4 regions of the Rhizobium oryzihabitans genome follow, and region 1 is predicted to be linked to each of the others. Evidence: riboswitches for the same ligand, from Rfam matches in the RefSeq annotation. Region 1 holds a riboswitch; each other region holds the start of a gene.

Region 1 (4,811 bases):
AGGCATATTTCGCATAGTTGAGCGAAGCGCCGCTGCGCAGCATCGAATTGAGGAAGAAGGCCGGATCGCCATTCGGCGCGGTGTGTTGCGCCCAGAGCGCGATATCGAACTCGCCGGCGGCCGCCACATCCTGAATGTTTTCCACAACCTTCGTGTCAAGCTGGATGCCAACCCTGGCAAGCTGCGCCTTTACGACAGGCAGCATGGTAACGAGGTCCGGACGCTGCGGATAGGTGATGGCGAGAAGGCGCAGCGGCGCGCCGTCCTTCGTGCGGTTCCCTGCTCCGTCCCTGACCCATCCGGCTTCATCGAGAAGCGCTTCGGCTTTTTTTATGTCGGTCGGACGCGGCTGTTTTCCGGCGAAGGGGAAGTAGGCGGCATAGGCGCCGGTAGCCGGTTCACCGCCGTTAATGGCGGCCGCCAGTTCCCTGCGATCGAAAGTCAGGTCCAGCGCCTCACGCACCTTGATGTCGGTGGTAATCGGCCTTTTGGTATTGAGGAAGGCGAGATATTGATAACCTACCGGAAACGACTTGATCGTCAGATCCGGATTGGTTTGCAGCCGCGTCACGACTTCCGAGGGCAGCCCGAAGGCGAGGTCCAGCTCACCCGCCTCCAGCGCAAGGGTCATGCTCTGCGCATCACCGAACCTGCGAAAGTCGACCGGAGAACGGGAACCGGCGTCAGCAAAATGGGTATTCGGCGCCAGTCTCAGCGATGTATCCGCCTTGAAATCCGCGATCTGATACGGTCCGGTGAACAGAGCACGGCCATCGGCGGCAGTCGTATAGGCAACCAGCGGCCACTCCGCAAACAGCGCCTGCAGGAAGGACACCGGTTTCTCCGTCGTGATATCGAGCGTCAGTGCATCGACTGCCTTGAAGCCAAGCTTTCCACCTGTCGCAAGCGCCGCCTTGTTGGTTGCGAAAGTATGCTCGAATCCGGCCGCAAGGGCTGCTGCCGTTACGGCAGAACCATCGGAGAAGGTCCGGTTCGGTTTCAGCGTCACTGTCCAGGTCAAATCGCCGGTGCGTTCCGCTTTCTCGGCAAGGTCAGGCACAAGCCGTCCATCTTTGTCGACGGTAAAGAGGTTCTCTCCCACACCGTGACTGACGAGCGCCCAGCCATTGGAACCCTTTGCGGGATCAAGGCCACTTGTGATGTAGGTGGCGCCGACGCGCAAGGGTTCGGTGGCCAGCGCATTGCCCGCCACTCCCGTAATGAAAGCCGCGAGCCCGGCTGCCGCCAGACGCGAAATGCTCTTTGCCGACATTATGTTTCCTCTCATGCTATTCGGATAGATTGCGCAGCCGCTGCTTGCGGCCGGTCGGGTGATAGGCGAAATCTTCGACAACACACCCGCCAAGCAGGTGTTCGGCAACGATGCGATCGACAGCCTCCTCGGTAACGCCGCCGTAATAGGTGCCTTCGGGAAAGACCTGCATGACCGGTGCAAGGTTGCAGGGGCCAAGACAGGTGGATTTGGCCGTCATGGTGCCATCGCCGGTAACCCGAAGCTTCTGCCGTTCCTGCTGGTTGCGCAGATGTCCCCAGATCGCGTCAGCACCGGCCGAATTACACGGGGCGCCCTGACAGACGAGCACGCGGCGCTTCTGCGCAGGCACCAGCGACCCCTCGCCCGCCGGACGTACCGAGGATGAAAGATCGAGCGCCTGCGCCGTTCCGGCGAGGTCTTCGAGAAGGCGCGCCATAAGGGTGCTTGCGGTAGGGCTCGCGGTTATCGAGAGCGACGGCCACGGGCGCGGGTCCGCTGCCCGCCATCGTTTCAGGGTCTTGGTCAGCCAGTTCTGAAAACTCGGCTCGAGTGGCAGCATGAGCGGCACGAGGAGGAGATTGCCGACACCCTCGTCGATGAGCGCACCGAGCGCTTCGCGCAGGGACGGCGTGCCCTGTTCGGTGAATGCAACGCGAACGGTTCTCGCTCCGCGCAACTGGCCCGCCAGCGTCGCGAGACGCTGCATGTCCTGATGCGGCGCTGCCGCGAAAGCCGATTTGGCGACGAGCAGCACGGCGTCGGGCTGAGAGGGCTCTCGATGGATTGGTTGGGTTTCGGTTGTCACAATGCCTCATTCACGAGGCGGCAACGAAAATGACGGGCCTCCGGCCGAAATGCCGGAAACAGCCATCATTCCCATGGCACCCCCGACCACGGAATTACAATATGTCAGGCAGGTCTCCTGGCTTGCGGGTCAAAGCCACCTCACCCGTCTTCCCGGCATTGCTGCCAGTGACATCGTGGGCGATTGGCTCACCGCTTACAGTTGCGGGACAGCTCCGGGTCTTCACCGGATTCCCTCTTAGCTTCCACCGGGTGGCGGAAGAACCATGACGGAGCGAACCTACACTGCCGCAGGCCGCTGTCAACTGCCTGCGCCGCAAGTGAACACGCTACGCAAGTCTCCTTCGTCCAATCAATTGTTACGTTATAAAGTTACATACACTTGGTTTTATTTGCTGGTCAAGCCCATGTTTTACGATGCGGTACCGAATTGACGCACCCACCGCCGTCATCGCGCGGAAACCAAAAATAAAAAGGAAGATATGATCTATATAAAATACAATTATATCAATGCTTAAAGCAAACAACATAAAGTGATTTATAATTCACCGGAGGCCTCCCGGCGTCGCAATTCAAGCTCTTCACTGTAGCGCCTGAGCGTGTGGCTCTCCGTCAGAAGGCCAACCGGGCGGTTTTCTATCTTGTCGTTGACGACGACCAGCGCTTCGCTTTCCGTGGCATCGAAAGCGGCTGCCGCCTGCCGCGCATTCATCGTCGGCAGCAGCACGTCATTCTTGTAGTGCAGATAGGTTTCGAGGCTGATCTTGCTCGGGTCGCGATCCATCGGATCGGCGTAGATTTCCGGTACGAGGACGATGCCGGCGTAGCGACCGTCATCATGCGTCATGATCACCCGCTGCGTTGATCCCAGTGGAAACTTTTCCTTGAAGGCTGGAAGACCCATGCTGACATTGGCCTTGCGAATATCGGCACGCATCATCTTGCCCACGGTCAGGTCGCGGATCCAGCCAATGTCATGGGCGCTGCGAATGCTTTCGCCTCTAAGGTGGAAGCGCCAGGTGGCGAAGGAGTAGCCGAAGGTCGTGCGCACCACGAGCGAGGTGGTGATGACGGCGGCAAGCACCAGAGCCGTGATCTGGAAGTCTCCGGTCAGTTCCAGCGCCAGGAACGTCATCGTCAGCGGACCGCCGATAATGGCGGCGGCAAAGGCGCTCATGCCGATCACGGCATAGACGATCGGCGCTGTCGAGCCATAACCGATATAGGGGGCGCAAAGCGCGAAAATCTTTCCGAGCAGCGATCCCATGAACAGCGAGGCGAAGAACAGGCCGCCACGGAAATTAGAACCGATGGAAATGGCGCTGGCCGCCGCCTTAAGCACGAATAGCCCGGCCAGCCCGTAGATCGTCAATTCGGCATCGATATTGAGATGCAGCGCACCATGGCCACTGGACAGGACCTGCGGTGAAATAAGCGCGAGGGCACCGACAGCCACGCCCCCCATTGCCGGACGCAGCCAGCCCGGAATGGCGCTTTTGCGCGCCGTCTCTTCGATGAAGGACACCGTCTGCATCAGCGCGATGCCGATCGCCGCGCACACGACGCCCAGAAAGATGGCGGGCACGTAGTCCGCCGGCGTTACACGGCTGGCATCGACGATATCGATGGAGAGGCCGTGGCCGCCAATAAGCCCGATGACGGTGGCTGCGACGAGCGCCGATACGATGAGCGGCGCAAGCGTCACGACGGTATAGGTGCCGATGATGAGTTCGATGGCGTAAAAAGCTCCTGTCAGAGGCGCGTTGAAGGCCGCCGCTATCGCGCCCGCAGCACCACAGCCAACGAGGATACGCATGTCCCCGCGCCTCAGTTTCAGCTTGATGCCGATCTTGGAGGCGACGCCACTGGCGATCTGCGTATAGCCGGCTTCCAGCCCCACTGACGCACCAAAGCCGTTGGAGACGATGTTCTGCACGCAGACGATGATGCTATCCGTCAGCGACAGACGGCCGCCATGCAGCGCATTCGCCTCGATCGGGTCGACCATCGGTTTTTTGCGAGTTTTGGAAAGAATGAAGATGATGATGCCAAGCACGATGCCGCCGATGATCGGCCCGGCCAGCACGATCGGGCCGGAGAGATCGCTGCTGCTCAAGCGCTCGACGCCATAGACCAGAACATGCAGCGCCGTGCTCAAGGCGCCGATCAGCGCCACCAGGAGGCCCGCAGCGATGCCGATGAGAACGGCGAGAGCCACCAGCCCCAGTTCTCCGCGCCGGAACATCGCCCGCAGGCGGCTGGCGCGCAGATTGTCGAAAAAGCTCGCCATACTGGGTGCACGGAAAGGCCGGGTCGACATGCTATTCCTTTTCAGGCGGTATTAGGGCGCTTCAATCTCGATCTCGACTTCGAAACGCATCTGATCGTAAGCCGGTTCAACATGATCAGGCGTTTCACGTATCACCGTGTCATAATCGAGCGGAATGTGCATATGGGTCAAGATCGCCCTTTTGGGTGCAAATCTTTCAATCCATCCGAGCGCCTGTTCCAGCGAAAGATGGCTGGGGTGATAGCGGTGTTGCAGCGCATCGATGACGAGAATATCGAGGCCGGCAAGCTTCGGCAGGGTCTCAATCGGAAAATCGCTGACATCGGTGCAATAGGCGACATCGCCGATCCGAAAGCCGAGCGAATGCACGTCGCCATGCTGCTGCATATGCACGTTGAAAGGTATCGGCCCACCTGCCCCCTCGACGATCAAGGGCGCATC
Region 2 (4,811 bases), on a different replicon from region 1:
GATGGTTGGTCGGCTCGTCCAGAAGCAGGATATGTGGCTCCTGCGCCAGCGCGCGGGCGATGTGCAGCCTCTGCCGTTCGCCGCCGGAAAGGTGATGCCAGCTTCGATCCGCCTTGTCCGCCATGTCGACATTTTCAAGCGCCGCATCGACGATGGCGTCATCCTTTGACGACCATGCGGAAAGCGGACCGAGATAGGGTGTGCGTCCAAGTTCGACAGCCTGTCGCGCGCTGATACGTTCGGTGGTTTCGGCCTGCTGCTCCACGAAGGCGAGCCTGCGGGCAAGCTCGCGCCGCCCGAATGAGGCAAGCGGCTCCTCGCCAAGCGTGACGTGACCTCTGCGCGGTTTGCGGATGCCGGCCAGCATGGAAAGAAGCGTGCTTTTGCCCGAGCCGTTCGGCCCGATAATGCCGAGGAACTGGCCGGAACCCACATCCAGCGAAACGCCGCGGACGATTTCGATGTTGCCGGCATGGAAATGCAGATCGTAGGCGGACAATCTCATGACCGCCCCCTTTTCTGCCCGAGGATGAAGGCAAAGGCGGGCGCACCGACGAGCGCGGTGATGACCCCGATCGGCAGGACCTGGCCGGGAATGACGATGCGGGAGAGAATATCGGCGACGATCATGAAAATCGCACCGGTCAGCGCCGTCACCGGCAGCAACAGCCCATGGCGAACGCCCACGAAGATGCGCGCCGCATGCGGAATGACGAGGCCGACGAAGCCGATGGAGCCGACCAGCGACACCATGACCGCCGTCATGATCGCCGAAACCGAGATCAGCACCGCATAGACCCAGCGCACGGGGATGCCAAGCGAGGCTGCGGCCTGACCGCCGAAGGCGAAGGCATCGAGTGCGCGGGCATACCAGAGGCAGACCGCAAGACCCGCAAGGCTGACCGGCAAAGCCAGCCAGGCATCCGGCCAGCGTACCCCCGAAAGATTGCCCAGAAGCCAGAACATGATGCCGCGCGCCTGTTCTGCATTGGCGGATTTGGTGACGATGAAAGACGTCAAGGCGTTGAACAGCTGCGAACCGGCGACCCCCGCCAGAATGATGGCGCTGTTGCCGTGTCCGGCCCTGACCGCCAGAAGGCTGACCAGCGAAAAAGCGACAAAAGCACCGATCAGAGCGCCTGCCGGCATCGTCAGGAACCCGGCGCCGAAGCCCAGAAGCGCCACCGCGACGGCGCCAGTGGACGCACCGGCGGAGATGCCGAGAATATAGGGATCGGCGAGCGGATTGCGCAAAAGCGATTGCAGCACCGCACCGGCGAGCGCCAGCGAAGCACCGCAACAGGCGGCGACGACGGCGCGGCTGAGGCGGTAACTCCAGACGATGCCCTCATCCAGCGGCTCCAGCGGATAACCCGCGTGGAAGACACGGTTGGCGATGGTTTTCGCCACCACATCGAACGGAATGGCGGTTTCGCCGATGGCCGCACCGGCCATCAGCGCAACAAGCAGCAGGGCGAGTGCGGCAAAAGCCAGACCCACCCTGCCGAGATGGACGGAAAAACCGTTCACTTGGCGAGGCCGGCGGCGGAAATCGCCTCGGCCAGCGTTTCGATGCCCTCAATCGTGCGGATGGTCGGGTTCATCGCCTGCGCGTCCATGTCGAAGACGTGTTTGTCCTTGACGGCCGGCATGATGCTGGCAACCGGATCGGTCGCAAGGAACTTGCGCTTGACGGCAACATCATCGGCGGGGAAACGGCGGCGATCCATCTGGCCGGCGACGATCACGGTCGGATTGGCCTTGGCGATGGTTTCCCAGCCAACGGTTGGCCATTCCTCATCGCTTTCGATGACATTTTTCAGCCCGAGCGCGGACATGATGTAACCCGGCGCACCCTTGCGGCCGGCCACATAGGGATCGATATCGAGCTCGGCGCTGGAGAACCAGAAGACGGCGGAAAGCTTGCCATTCGCCGATGCAATCTTGGTGCGGGCTGCCTCTTCGCGCTTCTTCAGGTCGGCAACAACTTCCTCGCCGCGGTCCTGCACGTTGAAGATCTTGGCGAGGTCGCGGATTTCCTGATAGATGAGGTCCATGGTGAAGACGGTGTTGCGCACGCCATCGCCGCCGCCGGAATTGTCCTTGCCCATGCAATCGGCGGGCGAGGTATAAACGGGAATACCGAGCTCGGCGAATTGCGCCGGTGTTCCGACAACACCCTCCGGACCGATCTGCCACTGGAACTGCGTCGTCACGAGGTCCGGCTTCTTGCCGACCACGGCCTCGAAACTCGGATCATTGTCAGCCAGCCGCTCGACCTTTGCATTGGCCTCCTCGTAACCCTTCAGAACCGGGCCGATCCACAGCGCCGTGCCAACCACCCTGTCGGCAACACCGAGCAGATAAAGAACCTCGGTCGTGCTCTGGCCAACGGAGACAGTGCGCGAAGGCGCCTGCCTGAAGGTGATATCCTCGCCGCAGCTGTTGATCGTCAGCGGATAGACGGTCTCAGTGGCATGGGCCGTGCCGGCGGCAAATGCGGCGGCCATAAGAGCGGCAGTAACCGGCAGGTGTTTGAAATGAAACATATGTTCTCCAGTCTAAATTGGGTGGCTTGATCCGAAGCGGCGCGTATCAAAACGTGTGGCGACAAACGGACGGCGTGTGTGGAGATGGAGAACGGGGCACGGAATACGTTTCCGCAGACGGAAAGGTCATAATCAGCTCCTCTTCCGGGCATCCCCGCCCGTAACGATGGTCCATATTATGACGGCAGGTCTCCTGGCTCGCGAATATGCACCGTTCATCTGCCTTCCCGTATCCCGGAGGATACAGTGGCATGACGCTTTCAGGCGTCACGGGGATGAACGGCAATCCGCTTACAGTTGCGGGGGCAGCCACGGCATTGGGCGAAAAAGATCACCCGCACCATGTTCCCTATTAATCCCTTTGCCCTTCGGCTTCAGGAACCGTCGGTTTCTGACATACGGGCCAAGCGGCGGGGCGTCAATTGCGATAGTGCCGCAGCTCAGCACAAAGACGGGCCTGCCAGCGCGAAAATTTTCGCCGCGCCCGAGCCGACCGGTTGAGGCCCATCTTTCGACATGGTGGTCAGCGTCTCGATCACCACCAACCCGGATTGCACCAGAAAATCGGTGAAAAGTCCGCTGTCGCACACGGCATCGAGGCGCACCAGCTGATCATCCAGATCGGCAAAATGCCGCTGGACCAGCGCGATCGCATCGGTTTCCTCGCGCGCAACGACCGGGCCGACGATGTGGCCCCGCCCCGCCACTCGGCGCAATGCAAAAGCGATGAGGTGATCCGCCTCAAACAATCCGTAACCCGTATTCTCCTTCAGAAGCCGCTGGAGGACGCCACGGCGCGAGACGCCAAAGGCTAGCCGGTCGATCGCCACCACGTCCGCCAGATGATCTTCCGACAGTGGCTCGATCCTTCTTTTCTTACCAGGTGTGGGCATTTCGACAGGACACAGCGGCTTTCCCCGAAGGAGATGCACTTTTTCCGTATCTCCCACAAAGCCGAGCCCGGAAAACAGCCGCCGCGACACGTCCGTCGCATTCAGCCGCAGGGAGACGGTGGGGAATTTCGCGATCAACTGCCGCACCAGCCATGGTGCGACGCCCTGCCCCTGCAGGCGTGGGGAAACGATGACCATGCCGAGTGTTGCAAAACCCTCGGCATAGGGAAAGAGCATCGCGGTTGCGACAACGCGGTCAATCTCGTCCAGCGCGGCAAGTCCAACGCCGCACTGGCGCAGGAAACACCATTCATTTGCGTGATAACGCCACCCGACAGCCATGGAAAGCGCATGCAGATGATCGGCATCCATTTCGGCGATATCCACCGTCCGCAACTCGAAACTATCGACTTTGAGCAGGTCCATACCAAACGGCCCTCATCCCTTCTGCGCGGAACCGTCATTCGGTCCAGGCAGCCCAGCCACGACACCCGAAGATAACCAGCCTCACCAGCACGAATTTCCTGAAAGCACTGGAAGGACACAACAATCTACCGAAATCATCCGCATTTCGGCAGATAAACGCCGCAGACCATTCTAAGCTTTTGCGATGACAATCCGGTCAAGCGTAAGCGGCCGGCCAGCGGAGACGGCCATGAACGCAATCGAAATCCTTGAGCGTCTTGTCGGTTTCCCATCGGTGGTTGGCACCGCCAATGGCGACATTGCCGGATGGATTGCCGATTATCTGGAGAGCCACGGCGCGAAAGTATCGCTGCTGCCGGGGCCCGAGGGCGACCGCGCCAATCTGTTTGCCACCTTCGGACCTGCCGACGCCGCCGGCTATGTTCTGTCCGGCCACATGGATGTGGTTCCCGCCGGAGAGCCGGAATGGTCTTCCGATCCCTTTACGCTCAGAACCGAAGGGGACCGTCTTTACGGACGCGGAACCACCGACATGAAGGGCTTCCTGGCCACGGTTCTCGCTGCAGCTCCGGCTTTTTCACGCATGGCGCTGAAGCGGCCCATACACATTGCCTTTTCCTATGACGAGGAGGCGGGCTGCCGTGGCGTTCCCCACCTCATTGCCCGATTGCCGGAGTTGTGCACAAGACCGGCGGGGGCGATCATCGGCGAGCCAAGCCATATGCGGGCTGTGCGCGCTCACAAGGGCAAGGCCGCAGCACGCATCACCATCCGTGGCCGCTCCGGCCATTCGTCGCGTCCCGATCAGGGCGTGAACGCCATCCACCTGATGACGAGCATTATGGCGAAGGCCGTCGAGACGGCGGATGCGCTGACGCGCGGACCGTTCGAAACAACCTTCGAGCCACCCTATTCCTCGCTTCAGATCGGCACGGTCAAAGGC
Region 3 (4,811 bases), 570 kb from region 1:
TCTCCTGCTCGTACTTTTGGGCCTACCTTTAAGGGCGGCTCGACAGATCATATTGTCAACAAGCCGCCGTCAGGCGGCTTTGTTGTTTTTCAAGCGTCCTGACGGCACCGATAAAACCGAAGGACCAGCGAAATGACCGAAGATAGCTCCCTTACACTGGAAAGACCGCCCGTCGTCATTATTCGTGGCGCGCGCAAGACGGATCTGCCCGAACTCAACGAGATGATCACCCTGCTTGCCGCCTACCATGGCGATGCGGCAGCGATCACGCCGGCGAAGCTGGAACGCGACCTGTTCGGCCCGCTTCCCTGGGTGCATGGGCTGGTGGCGGAAGCCGATGGTGAATTGATCGGCTACGCCCTGCTTCTGCCGCTCTACAGGGCGCAGGAAGGCCGGCGCGGGCTTGAGCTGCATCATCTCTACGTGCGTGACGGCCATCGTGGCCATGGCACCGGCCAGCACCTGGTTTCCCGCGCGCGCGACATCGCCAAGCGGCTCGGCTGCGACTATCTTTCCGTCAGCGCCACGACCGGCAATGTGGCGGCGCATCGTTTCTACGAAAACATGGATTTCGCGCCCCGGCCGGTCACCGGCATGCGCTACATGCAGTCTATCGCCTGATTGCACCGAACGGAGACGGCCATGACACGGATTGCGATTGCGCTCGCGCAGGATTTTGCGGACTGGGAACCGGCGCTGCTTGCTGCTGCGGCGCGCAACTATCTCGGCGTCGAGATCGTTTACGCCACGCCGGATGGTGGGCCCGTGACATCGATGGGCGGGCTGAAGGTTACGCCCGACACAACCTATGACGCGCTCGACCCTGACAATATCGATGCGCTCGTCATTCCCGGCGGCCTCAGCTGGGAAAAGGGAACGGCTGCCGATCTTGGCGGGTTGGTGCAGCGGTTTCGCAAGAAGGACCGGCTGGTTGCCGGCATCTGCGCGGCGGCAAGCGCGCTCGGCGGCACGGGCGTCCTTGATGACGTCGCCCATACCGGCAATTCGCTGACCTCGCATAAGGCCTATCCGGCCTATCGCGGCGAGAGCCTTTATCGCGACCAGCCGAAAGCGGTCAGTGATGGCGGCATCATCACGGCAGCCGGCAGTGCGCCGGTCAGTTTCGCGGTGGAAATTCTGAAACACCTCGGCCTCTTTGGTCCGGAAGCCGAGGCGGAACTTGGAATTTTTGCGGCGGAGCACCGGTGAGGCGCATTCTGGTATCGACAGTTTTGCAGGCTCTCCTAGCCTCATTCCTGTGCTTGTCACGGGAATCCAGCCAGCCCAAGTCCTTGGGCTGAAAAGACTCATCCCGCTGCGCGAGAGCCGCATCGACTGGATTCCTGTGACAAGCACAGGAATGAGGGTGGTGGGGAGGTTAAGTCGTGAGACTATCGCGCATTACCCGCGATCAAGCACCCGGCAGACACGGGGCGCGACATCCCCGCCCTCGCCCGCAATAGCCCGGCGGATATCGCGGCTGTTCAAATGCAGGCTGCGACCGGCGGGCAAGGCCGAGCGTTTTATCTTGGCGAGTGCCGCAGCCGTAAAAGCAGCTTCGTGCTCATGGAAGAAAGCGAGCGCCGCCCCCTTTCGGGGCTGGCGCCAAGAACTGCCTTGAAGGCAAGGCGGTGTACGGCGCAGAAAGCGCCGTGACCGGGAACGGCAAAACGCAGCGCATCGAGTTCCTCACTCCATTCCGCTGCGTCCTGCATGGTCTCAAGCCGACTGGAAGCGCTTCAGGAAAAACGCGCTCAATGTTCCAAGCAGGGCCCAGAAAACAAAGCTCGTAATGGTCGCGGCAACAATGAACTGGCGCTCCAGCGGCAGCGGTGCCAGCGCATGTTCGCCTTCCGGCGGAAGCGGCGCGCCCACAACATGCGGGGCAACGATCAGCACCAGCGCCAGAACGATTGCCCAGGGTTCGCGCCGGAACGCGATCAGCGCAATGCCGCCCGCGGTTGCGGCAACGGTTGCGAGCCACCAGATCTGTCGCGCCTCAAGGGCTGCAGCCGGGCTTCCCGGCAGTTCCGGCGGCAGGCCGATCATCGGTGCGAGCATGACGGCGGCAAAACCGGCAACGCCCCACAGAAGACCTTCTCGCCAGCCGGCATTGGTGCCACGCAGAGAGATGAGGCCGGTCAGCACCAATGCGTAACCGATGGCGGTCAGAACATTGGCGGCGACCGTATAGGCGGTGCGCTCGAAGCCATCGGCCGGAGCCCAGGCCTCTTCATCATGCTCATGGGCGGGAACGGCGGCTGCGGAACCGGCAGCGGGCGCATCATGGCTGTGGGCTGCTTCGCCGCCGGCGCTTTCATAGGTTTCCGCCTGAAGGATCAGCGGCGTGGTGCCGACAGCCTGCATGGCCGAAACGGCGAAACCGCCGACGATGCCGACGAGAACGGCGGTAAAAACGATATTGCGAAAGAACGACATGCCGTTACCCCTCAATGGCAGGGGAAAGCATTGGCATGACGGGTGTCATGCGCGGCATTGTGAACGGCTTCGACATGCGAAAAGCCGACAAAACCGACGACGAACAGGCCAAGCACGATCGCCGTCAGCGATTGCGCGAAGCTGCCCGTTTTTGCTGAAACGGCGGCATTTGCCGTATTCTGGTTGATGGACATGGTGACCCCTCTTACGGCGCGACCCCGCGCCTTTAGACGCGGCGGAACGGCAAGAAGCCGCGCAGCCGCATGCGATACACTTCACCACGGGGATAACGAGACTGACACAGGGAGCCACCTTGCCTGGCCACCCTGAAATTCCGCTCTTCCGGACACCCCGCCGGCATGGACATTTCCGTAATGGCAGGTCTCCTGGCTTACGGGTCAAAACCTGAAACGCCTTCCCGGCGTCACCCTCACCTTGATCGGGAACCTCGGTTCCCCGCGAGATGGCTTACCAGTGGCATTTCGTTTCAGGCTCTCCGCTCACAGTTGCGGGGGCAGCCACGAATGAGGATGTCTCCCTATCGTGTTCCCTTTTCACCTTCCGGAACGCCCGGAAGGAACCATCACAGGATTGTTATCCGACGGGTGGGTGCGGGAGTCAATGGCGGGCCTGCTTTCCAACCGCACGCCGTCGCCTCCACCTTCGTCACCCCGGACTAGATCCGGGGTCCAGCACGATCAAGTCCTTGATCGCAATAGATCCGTCTCACGGCGCAGACGCGCCGTGGCTGGATGCCGGATCAAGTCCGGCATGACGGCTGAGGGTTACCGCGACGGTATCGCCTTAAGATAGGCGGCAATCGCATCGCGATCATCGGCCGTCAGACGCGCCATGTTCTGCTGCACCTTGACCATGGAACCGCCGACGCTGTCGAATTCCGGGGTGAAGCCGGTTTCCAGATAGCTGGCAATATCGGCCGCCGCCCAGGCTCCCATGCTTTGCGAACCGGGGGTGATGTCGGGGATGCGGCCTTCGCCCTCCGGATTGGGACCGCCGGCCAGCCATTTATCCTTGAGGAACCCGCCAAGCGCGTTGCGCGGCGTATGGCATTCGCCGCAATGGCCCGGCCCTTCCACCAGATATTGGCCACGCAGCAATTCGGCGTTGGCATCGGCAAGCTCGACACGGGCCGTGTCGATGTGTCGAAATAGAGGAATTTCCAGCCGCCCAGCGCCATGCGCAGGTTGAAGGGGAAAGGTAGATCGTGGTCCGGCGCGTCGTTCTGGCTGGCGGGCAGGACTTTCAGATAACCGTAGAGGTCGTTGATGTCCTTCTGCGTCATCCGGGCATAGGAGGCATAGGGGAAGGAGGGGTAAAGATGTTCGCCGTTCTTGCCGACGCCGCGCGTCATGGCATCGCCGAATTCCGCCAGCGTCCAGCTGCCGATGCCATGCTGCGGATCGGAGGAAATATTGGGCACATGGAAGGTGCCGAAGGGGCTTTTCAGCGCCTGCCCGCCCGAAAGCGTCAAAAGCGCATCACCCGTCGCATCGGGTGCCGCATGGCAGCTTGCGCAGCCGCCGGCCCAGAACAGCGTTTCGCCATTGGCCAGATCCGGCTCGCCAAGGCTCACCCAATGGCTTGGCGCCTGCCGCTGAGGCGCGGTGACCCAGGCGAAAATACCGTAACCCGCAATGGCCGCAACCGCGATCCCGCCCGCAAGCTTCGTCCAAATGGAGGACATGACCCCTCTCCCCTTTTGCCCGACCGAGCATATTTGGCCGCCCGAAGGCGGTCGAGATTATCGATAGCCCTCCCGCTTGCTGGACGTCTTCCCCGGGCCTGAACCAAGGGTCCACAATTCGACGGCTTATGGATCCTCGCCTCAGGGGCGAGGATGACGCGGGAGCGGTTCACGGCTTAGCCGCGACCGGGAAAAGACCGCTCGAAAGCAGTCTTCCGACACATTATTTCTTCAGACGATAGGTCTGGTGGCAGGTGCCGCAGTCTGCACCGAGCGTCTTCATGGCGGTGGTGACGCCCGCTTCATCGGTGGGGAGATTGGCGAGAACCGTGTCCGCATCCGCACCGAGCTTCGCCGCCTTGGCCTTGAAGTCCTCGAAATTTTCCCAGATGGCGGGGCCGCAGCGCTGCCGGTCTCGCTGCCGGGCGGGAACTGGTCGGGGAAAGCCTTGGCGTTGGCGCTGATGGCCGTGACGGCTGCCTTGACAACGTCGGCGTCGAAGGGCTTCTGGCCCTTGGAGATAGCGGCGAGCGCACCCATGGAGCCACCGATCTGCTTCATCATGCCTTCACGCTTTTCGACTTCGCCGGCAGCGTAGACCGCTCCGGCGCAAAGACAGCCGAAAAGCATGGCCGCCGCGATGGTTTTCAGTTTCATACACTCTCTC
Region 4 (4,811 bases), 1.5 Mb from region 1:
GATTGCTCATGCTGATACGACCGGCGATCGGATTGGCGCGGTTCACCGTATCCTCGAACATAATGTAGGGATAACCACTTTCAAACTGGATTTCGGCGATGACCTGGAAGAACTCACGCGCCTTGATCTTCTTCTTGCGGATGCGGCTGTCGGCGACCATTTCATGATATTTTTCGGTGACCGAAATCTCGGTCAGCGGCACGCCATAGACCCGCTCCACATCATAGGGCGAGAACAAATACATATCCTCGTTGTTGCGGGCGAGTTCGAAGGTGATGTCGGGGATCACCACGCCGAGCGACAGGGTCTTGATGCGGATTTTTTCGTCGGCGTTTTCGCGCTTCGTATCAAGGAAGCGCATGATGTCCGGGTGGTGGGCATGCAGATAGACCGCGCCAGCACCCTGGCGTGCTCCGAGCTGGTTGGCATAGGAAAACGAATCTTCCAGCAACTTCATCACCGGAATGACGCCGGACGACTGGTTCTCGATCTGTTTGATCGGCGCTCCGAATTCGCGAATATTGGTCAAGGAAAGCGCCACGCCGCCGCCGCGCTTGGAAAGCTGCAGGGCCGAATTGATGGAGCGGCCTATGCTCTCCATATTGTCTTCTACACGCAGCAGAAAACACGAGACCAGCTCACCACGGCTTTTCTTGCCGGCGTTGAGAAAGGTCGGTGTTGCCGGCTGGAAGCGGCCCGAAATAATCTCATCGACCAGATCGCGGGCAAGCTGCTCATCGCCACGCGCAAGGGCCAGCGCCACCATGCAGACGCGATCCTCGTAACGCTCCAGATAGCGTTTTCCGTCGAAGGTCTTCAGCGTATAGGAGGTGTAATATTTGAAGGCGCCGAGAAAGGTCGGAAAGCGGAATTTCCGGGCATAGGCTTCATCGTAGAGGTCACGAACGAAATTGAAGGAATACTGGTCCAGCACCTCCTGCTCGTAATATCCTTCGGTCACCAGATAATCGAGCTTTTCCCTGAGGTTATGGAAAAAGACGGTATTCTGGTTGACGTGCTGGAGGAAATATTGCCTCGCCGCAAGGCGGTCCTTGTCGAGCTGGATTTTTCCATCCGCGTCATAGAGGTTCAGCATCGCGTTCAGCGCGTGGTAGTCCAGCCCAGTATCGACCGGTTTCTGGCTTGCGGCTACCGGCTGTTTGGCGTCCTTGCGCAGCGCGCTCGAGGTCAGCGTGTCCAAAATCGTTCCAATCCATGTTTGACATTGGCGACATCTTCCTCCGTGCCGAGAAGCTCGAAGCGATAGAGAAACGGCACCGCGCATTTGCGCGAGACGATATCTCCGGCGGATGCGAAAGCTGCGCCAAAATTCGTGTTTCCCGCCGCGATGACGCCGCGAATGAGGTTTCGGTTGGAGGGCTCGTTCAAGAACCGGATCACCGGTTTCGGCACGGCCCCTTTCGTGCCGCCGCCCCCATAGGTGGGGGTGACGAGTACATAGGGTTCCGACACATGCGGCACCTCCTCCTCGGCACCCAGCGGCAGGCGAAACAATCGTCGTCCCAGTTTCTGAAGGAAGCGATGCGTGTTTTCGGACCGGCTGGAATAATAGACGATCAGCCCCATCGCCCGCCGCCTCAGCTGATCGAGCCGATCATATCTGGACGGAAACCCGCCCAGTGGCGCTCGCCGGCGACGACCACCGGAACCTGCATGTAACCAAGGCCGCGAACGTGATCGAGCGCATCCGCATCTTCGGAAATATCGACGATCTCATAGCTCACGCCAATGCGATCGAGTGCGCGATAGGTGGCGGTGCATTGGACGCAGGCGGGCTTGCTGTAAACGGTGACGGTCATGATTTCCTCTTTCGAAGCCGCTTTTGCACACGGCTCAACATTGCCGATTGCGATCGCAATCGGTTGGCGATGGTTCTGTCATTCAGGTGGCGGGCACGGCCTTTAGCCGTGGAAAATCATTCTCTACGCCGACGAGCGCAGGAACTCAAAAAAATGCACTGGCATGACTTCACCCCGAAGCTTGTTCTGGAGGGGGCAGAAAAGGGCGCACGCAAATCATTTGCGTCAACACCTTCCTCCGGACACCCCGCCCGTGGACGTTTGCGCTCAAGGCAGGTCTCCTGACTTGCGGGTCACAACATCTATTCCGGCCTTCCCGGAGCTTTCGGCTCCAGTGACCCAAATCGGAACGATGCTCACCGCTTACAGTTGCGGGGGCAGTTTCGGCCTTGCTCCGCCATTAATGGCGTTACGCACCGAATTCCCGTCTTAGCTCCCGACGCTTGCGAATCGGAAGAACCTCGAACACCACATATAGTATATGAGGAAATTTTCTCGTCAATAAATAGACATGGAAAAGCCCCACCCTGTGGATCAAAAAGATTCAACACAGAGTCAACAAAGGCTTAACGATAAATGGAGTTGCCGCTCAAGACGGGAAAAGCGTTAATCTATTCCCAAATATCGATGCGAATATCGGCGGGGCGGGTGTTCTCGATTACCCTTTTTCCGTTGGGAAGATCGTTTTCAAAAAGTTTGGCGTGGATCGCAGCCGCATCGAGACCGTAACCCTGCCATCTGTTCCGCAGCCTCTCTTCGAGCACCGCGACGGACGGGCCAACGAAGATGGTGAGGTCAAAGCTGTCGGAAAGCGTGGTCCAGGGCGCTTCATTCAGCAGGAGATAATTGCCTTCGGCAAGGACAAAGCGTGTCTCTGGCGGGATAGCACGGGCGGAGGCGATGGCAATTTCGCGGGAACGGTCAAAAACCGGAACAAGCACCTCCTGTCCGCCCTTGCGAACGGCGGAGACGATATCGAGGAAACCACGCACATCGAAGGTTTCGGGAGCGCCCTTTCGCGGCAGCAGCCCCCGCTCTTCGAGAATGCCATTGTCCATATGAAAGCCATCCATCGGCAGGACGGCAGCCGTTTCGCTCCGCGCCAGCAGAGCGTCGCAGAGCGCATCCGCCAGCGTGGATTTGCCGGCCCCAGGGGACCGGCAATGGCGATGATGAAACGGGATTGGCCCTCTGCCCGCCGAAGAACGTCTTCGACGATCGTCTCAAGCTTCAGCGTCATGCGGCAAGCGTTTCCTTTGGCGCTTCCTTGGCGCCGGTCATGAAGGCAACGGCGTCGGACATGGTGTAATCCTTCGGATTGATGACGCACAGGCGCTTGCCCAGCCGGTGGATATGGATGCGATCCGCAACCTCGAAAACATGCGGCATGTTGTGCGAGATGAGAACGATCGGCAACCCGCGCGAGCGCACATCCAGAATAAGCTCCAGAACGCGGCGGCTTTCCTTGACGCCGAGTGCTGCGGTCGGCTCGTCGAGGATGACGACCTTGGAACCAAAGGCGGCCGCGCGCGCCACGGCGACACCCTGACGCTGGCCACCGGACAGGGTTTCCACCGCCTGATTGATGTTCTGGATCGTCATCAGGCCGAGTTCCGACAGTTTCTCGCGGGCGAATTTTTCCATGGCCGGTCGGTCCAGCGCCCGAAACAGGCTTCCCTGAATTCCGGGTTTTCGGATTTCCCGGCCGAGGAACATATTGTCGGCTATGGAAAGCGCCGGTGAGAGCGCGAGGTTCTGATAGACGGTCTCGATGCCAGCCTTGCGCGCCTCGATCGGCGAGCGGAATTGGACGGGCTGGCCCTCCAGTCGGATTTCCCCTTCATCGGGTGTCACCGCGCCGGAAATCGCCTTGATGAGAGAGGATTTGCCGGCGCCGTTATCGCCGATCACCGCCAGGATTTCGCCCGGATAGAGATCGAAATCGGCATGGTCGAGAGCGGTCACGCGACCATAACGCTTGACGAGATTGCGTGCTGTGAGAATGGGTTCTTTTGCCATCAGCCTGCTACCTTTCTGATCCACTGGTCGATTGCGACAGCCATGATGATGAGGACGCCGATCAACAGATAGGTCCATTGCGGGTCTGTTCCGATAAGCCGGAGGCCGAGCGAGAAGACGCCGACGATCAGGGCGCCGAAAATCATGCCCATGATGGAGCCGCGCCCACCGAACAGCGACAGGCCGCCGATAACCACCGCAGTGATGGATTCGATATTGGCAAATTGACCGGCTGTCGGCGAAACCGAACCGATACGGCCGATGAGGGCCCAGCCAGCGAAGGCGCAGATGAGACCGGAGAGCGTGTAAACCGTCGTCAGCATGCGCTTGACGTTGACGCCGGCAAGTTCGGCGGCATCCGGATCGTCACCCACCGCATAAAGATGACGGCCCCAGGCGGTTCGGTTGAGCACATACCAGAGCAAGGCGACGAGCAGAACCATGGCTATGACGCCATAGGTGAAGACCGCATTGCCAAAACGGATATTGGCGCCGAAGAATTGCAGGATCGGCGCCTGCTGGGCGATGTCCTGGGCGCGGATCGTCTCATTGGCGGAGTAGAGGAAGTTGGTCGCCAGGACGATCTGCCACATGCCGAGCGTGACGATGAAAGGCGGCAGCCGCATGCGCGAAACCAGGATGCCGTTGATGAAACCGCAGAATGCGCCAACGGCAAGGCCGCAGAGAATGGCAAGCTCCGCCGGCAAACCGTAGCGGAAGGTGAACTGCCCCATGACGACGGAGGACAGAACCATGATCGCACCGACCGAGAGATCGATACCCGCCGTCAGGATGACCAGCGACTGCGCCGCGCCGACGATGCCGACGATCGCCACCTGCTGCAGGATGAGGGTCAGCGAAAAGGCCGAAAAGAACTTGCCGCCGAGGAGCAGGCCGAAAACAGTCAGCGACAGCACCAGAACGATAAGCGGCACGGCGGCCGGGCTGGAATGGAGAAAATGCTGAAATTTT

The links. Region 1 has a riboswitch for cobalamin ahead of G3A56_RS03605 ((2Fe-2S) ferredoxin domain-containing protein). Riboswitches for the same ligand answer to the same signal wherever they lie in the genome.
Region 2: linked by a shared signal. The riboswitch ahead of G3A56_RS18790 (ABC transporter substrate-binding protein) and the one ahead of G3A56_RS03605 ((2Fe-2S) ferredoxin domain-containing protein) in region 1 are both predicted to bind cobalamin.
Region 3: linked by a shared signal. The riboswitch ahead of G3A56_RS06405 (CbtB domain-containing protein) and the one ahead of G3A56_RS03605 ((2Fe-2S) ferredoxin domain-containing protein) in region 1 are both predicted to bind cobalamin.
Region 4: linked by a shared signal. The riboswitch ahead of nrdH (glutaredoxin-like protein NrdH) and the one ahead of G3A56_RS03605 ((2Fe-2S) ferredoxin domain-containing protein) in region 1 are both predicted to bind cobalamin.

Annotation. Positions count from the first base shown of each region.
Region 1 covers NZ_CP048632.1:637,459-642,269, reverse strand. The annotation lists gene G3A56_RS03610 (ABC transporter substrate-binding protein) at 1-1,273, opposite strand, end outside; gene G3A56_RS03605 ((2Fe-2S) ferredoxin domain-containing protein) at 1,290-2,081, opposite strand; cobalamin riboswitch at 2,172-2,365, opposite strand; gene G3A56_RS03600 (chloride channel protein) at 2,619-4,400, opposite strand; gene G3A56_RS03595 (MBL fold metallo-hydrolase) at 4,422-4,811, opposite strand, start outside.
Region 2 covers NZ_CP048635.1:453,885-458,695, forward strand. The annotation lists gene G3A56_RS18780 (ABC transporter ATP-binding protein) at 1-505, opposite strand, end outside; gene G3A56_RS18785 (FecCD family ABC transporter permease) at 502-1,530, opposite strand; gene G3A56_RS18790 (ABC transporter substrate-binding protein) at 1,527-2,549, opposite strand; cobalamin riboswitch at 2,716-2,950, opposite strand; gene G3A56_RS18795 (GNAT family N-acetyltransferase) at 2,990-3,868, opposite strand; gene argE (acetylornithine deacetylase) at 4,098-4,811, shown strand, end outside.
Region 3 covers NZ_CP048632.1:1,205,911-1,210,721, forward strand. The annotation lists gene G3A56_RS06385 (GNAT family N-acetyltransferase) at 133-621, shown strand; gene G3A56_RS06390 (type 1 glutamine amidotransferase family protein) at 643-1,209, shown strand; partial or broken gene G3A56_RS06395 (hypothetical protein) at 1,402-1,715, opposite strand; gene G3A56_RS06400 (CbtA family protein) at 1,720-2,439, opposite strand; gene G3A56_RS06405 (CbtB domain-containing protein) at 2,451-2,633, opposite strand; cobalamin riboswitch at 2,799-3,039, opposite strand; partial or broken gene G3A56_RS06410 (c-type cytochrome) at 3,225-4,144, opposite strand; partial or broken gene G3A56_RS06415 (c-type cytochrome) at 4,368-4,801, opposite strand.
Region 4 covers NZ_CP048632.1:2,163,295-2,168,105, forward strand. The annotation lists gene nrdE (class 1b ribonucleoside-diphosphate reductase subunit alpha) at 1-1,201, opposite strand, end outside; gene nrdI (class Ib ribonucleoside-diphosphate reductase assembly flavoprotein NrdI) at 1,189-1,587, opposite strand; gene nrdH (glutaredoxin-like protein NrdH) at 1,599-1,820, opposite strand; cobalamin riboswitch at 2,075-2,299, opposite strand; partial or broken gene G3A56_RS11295 (nucleoside triphosphate hydrolase) at 2,432-3,060, opposite strand; gene G3A56_RS11300 (ATP-binding cassette domain-containing protein) at 3,057-3,839, opposite strand; gene G3A56_RS11305 (ABC transporter permease) at 3,839-4,811, opposite strand, start outside.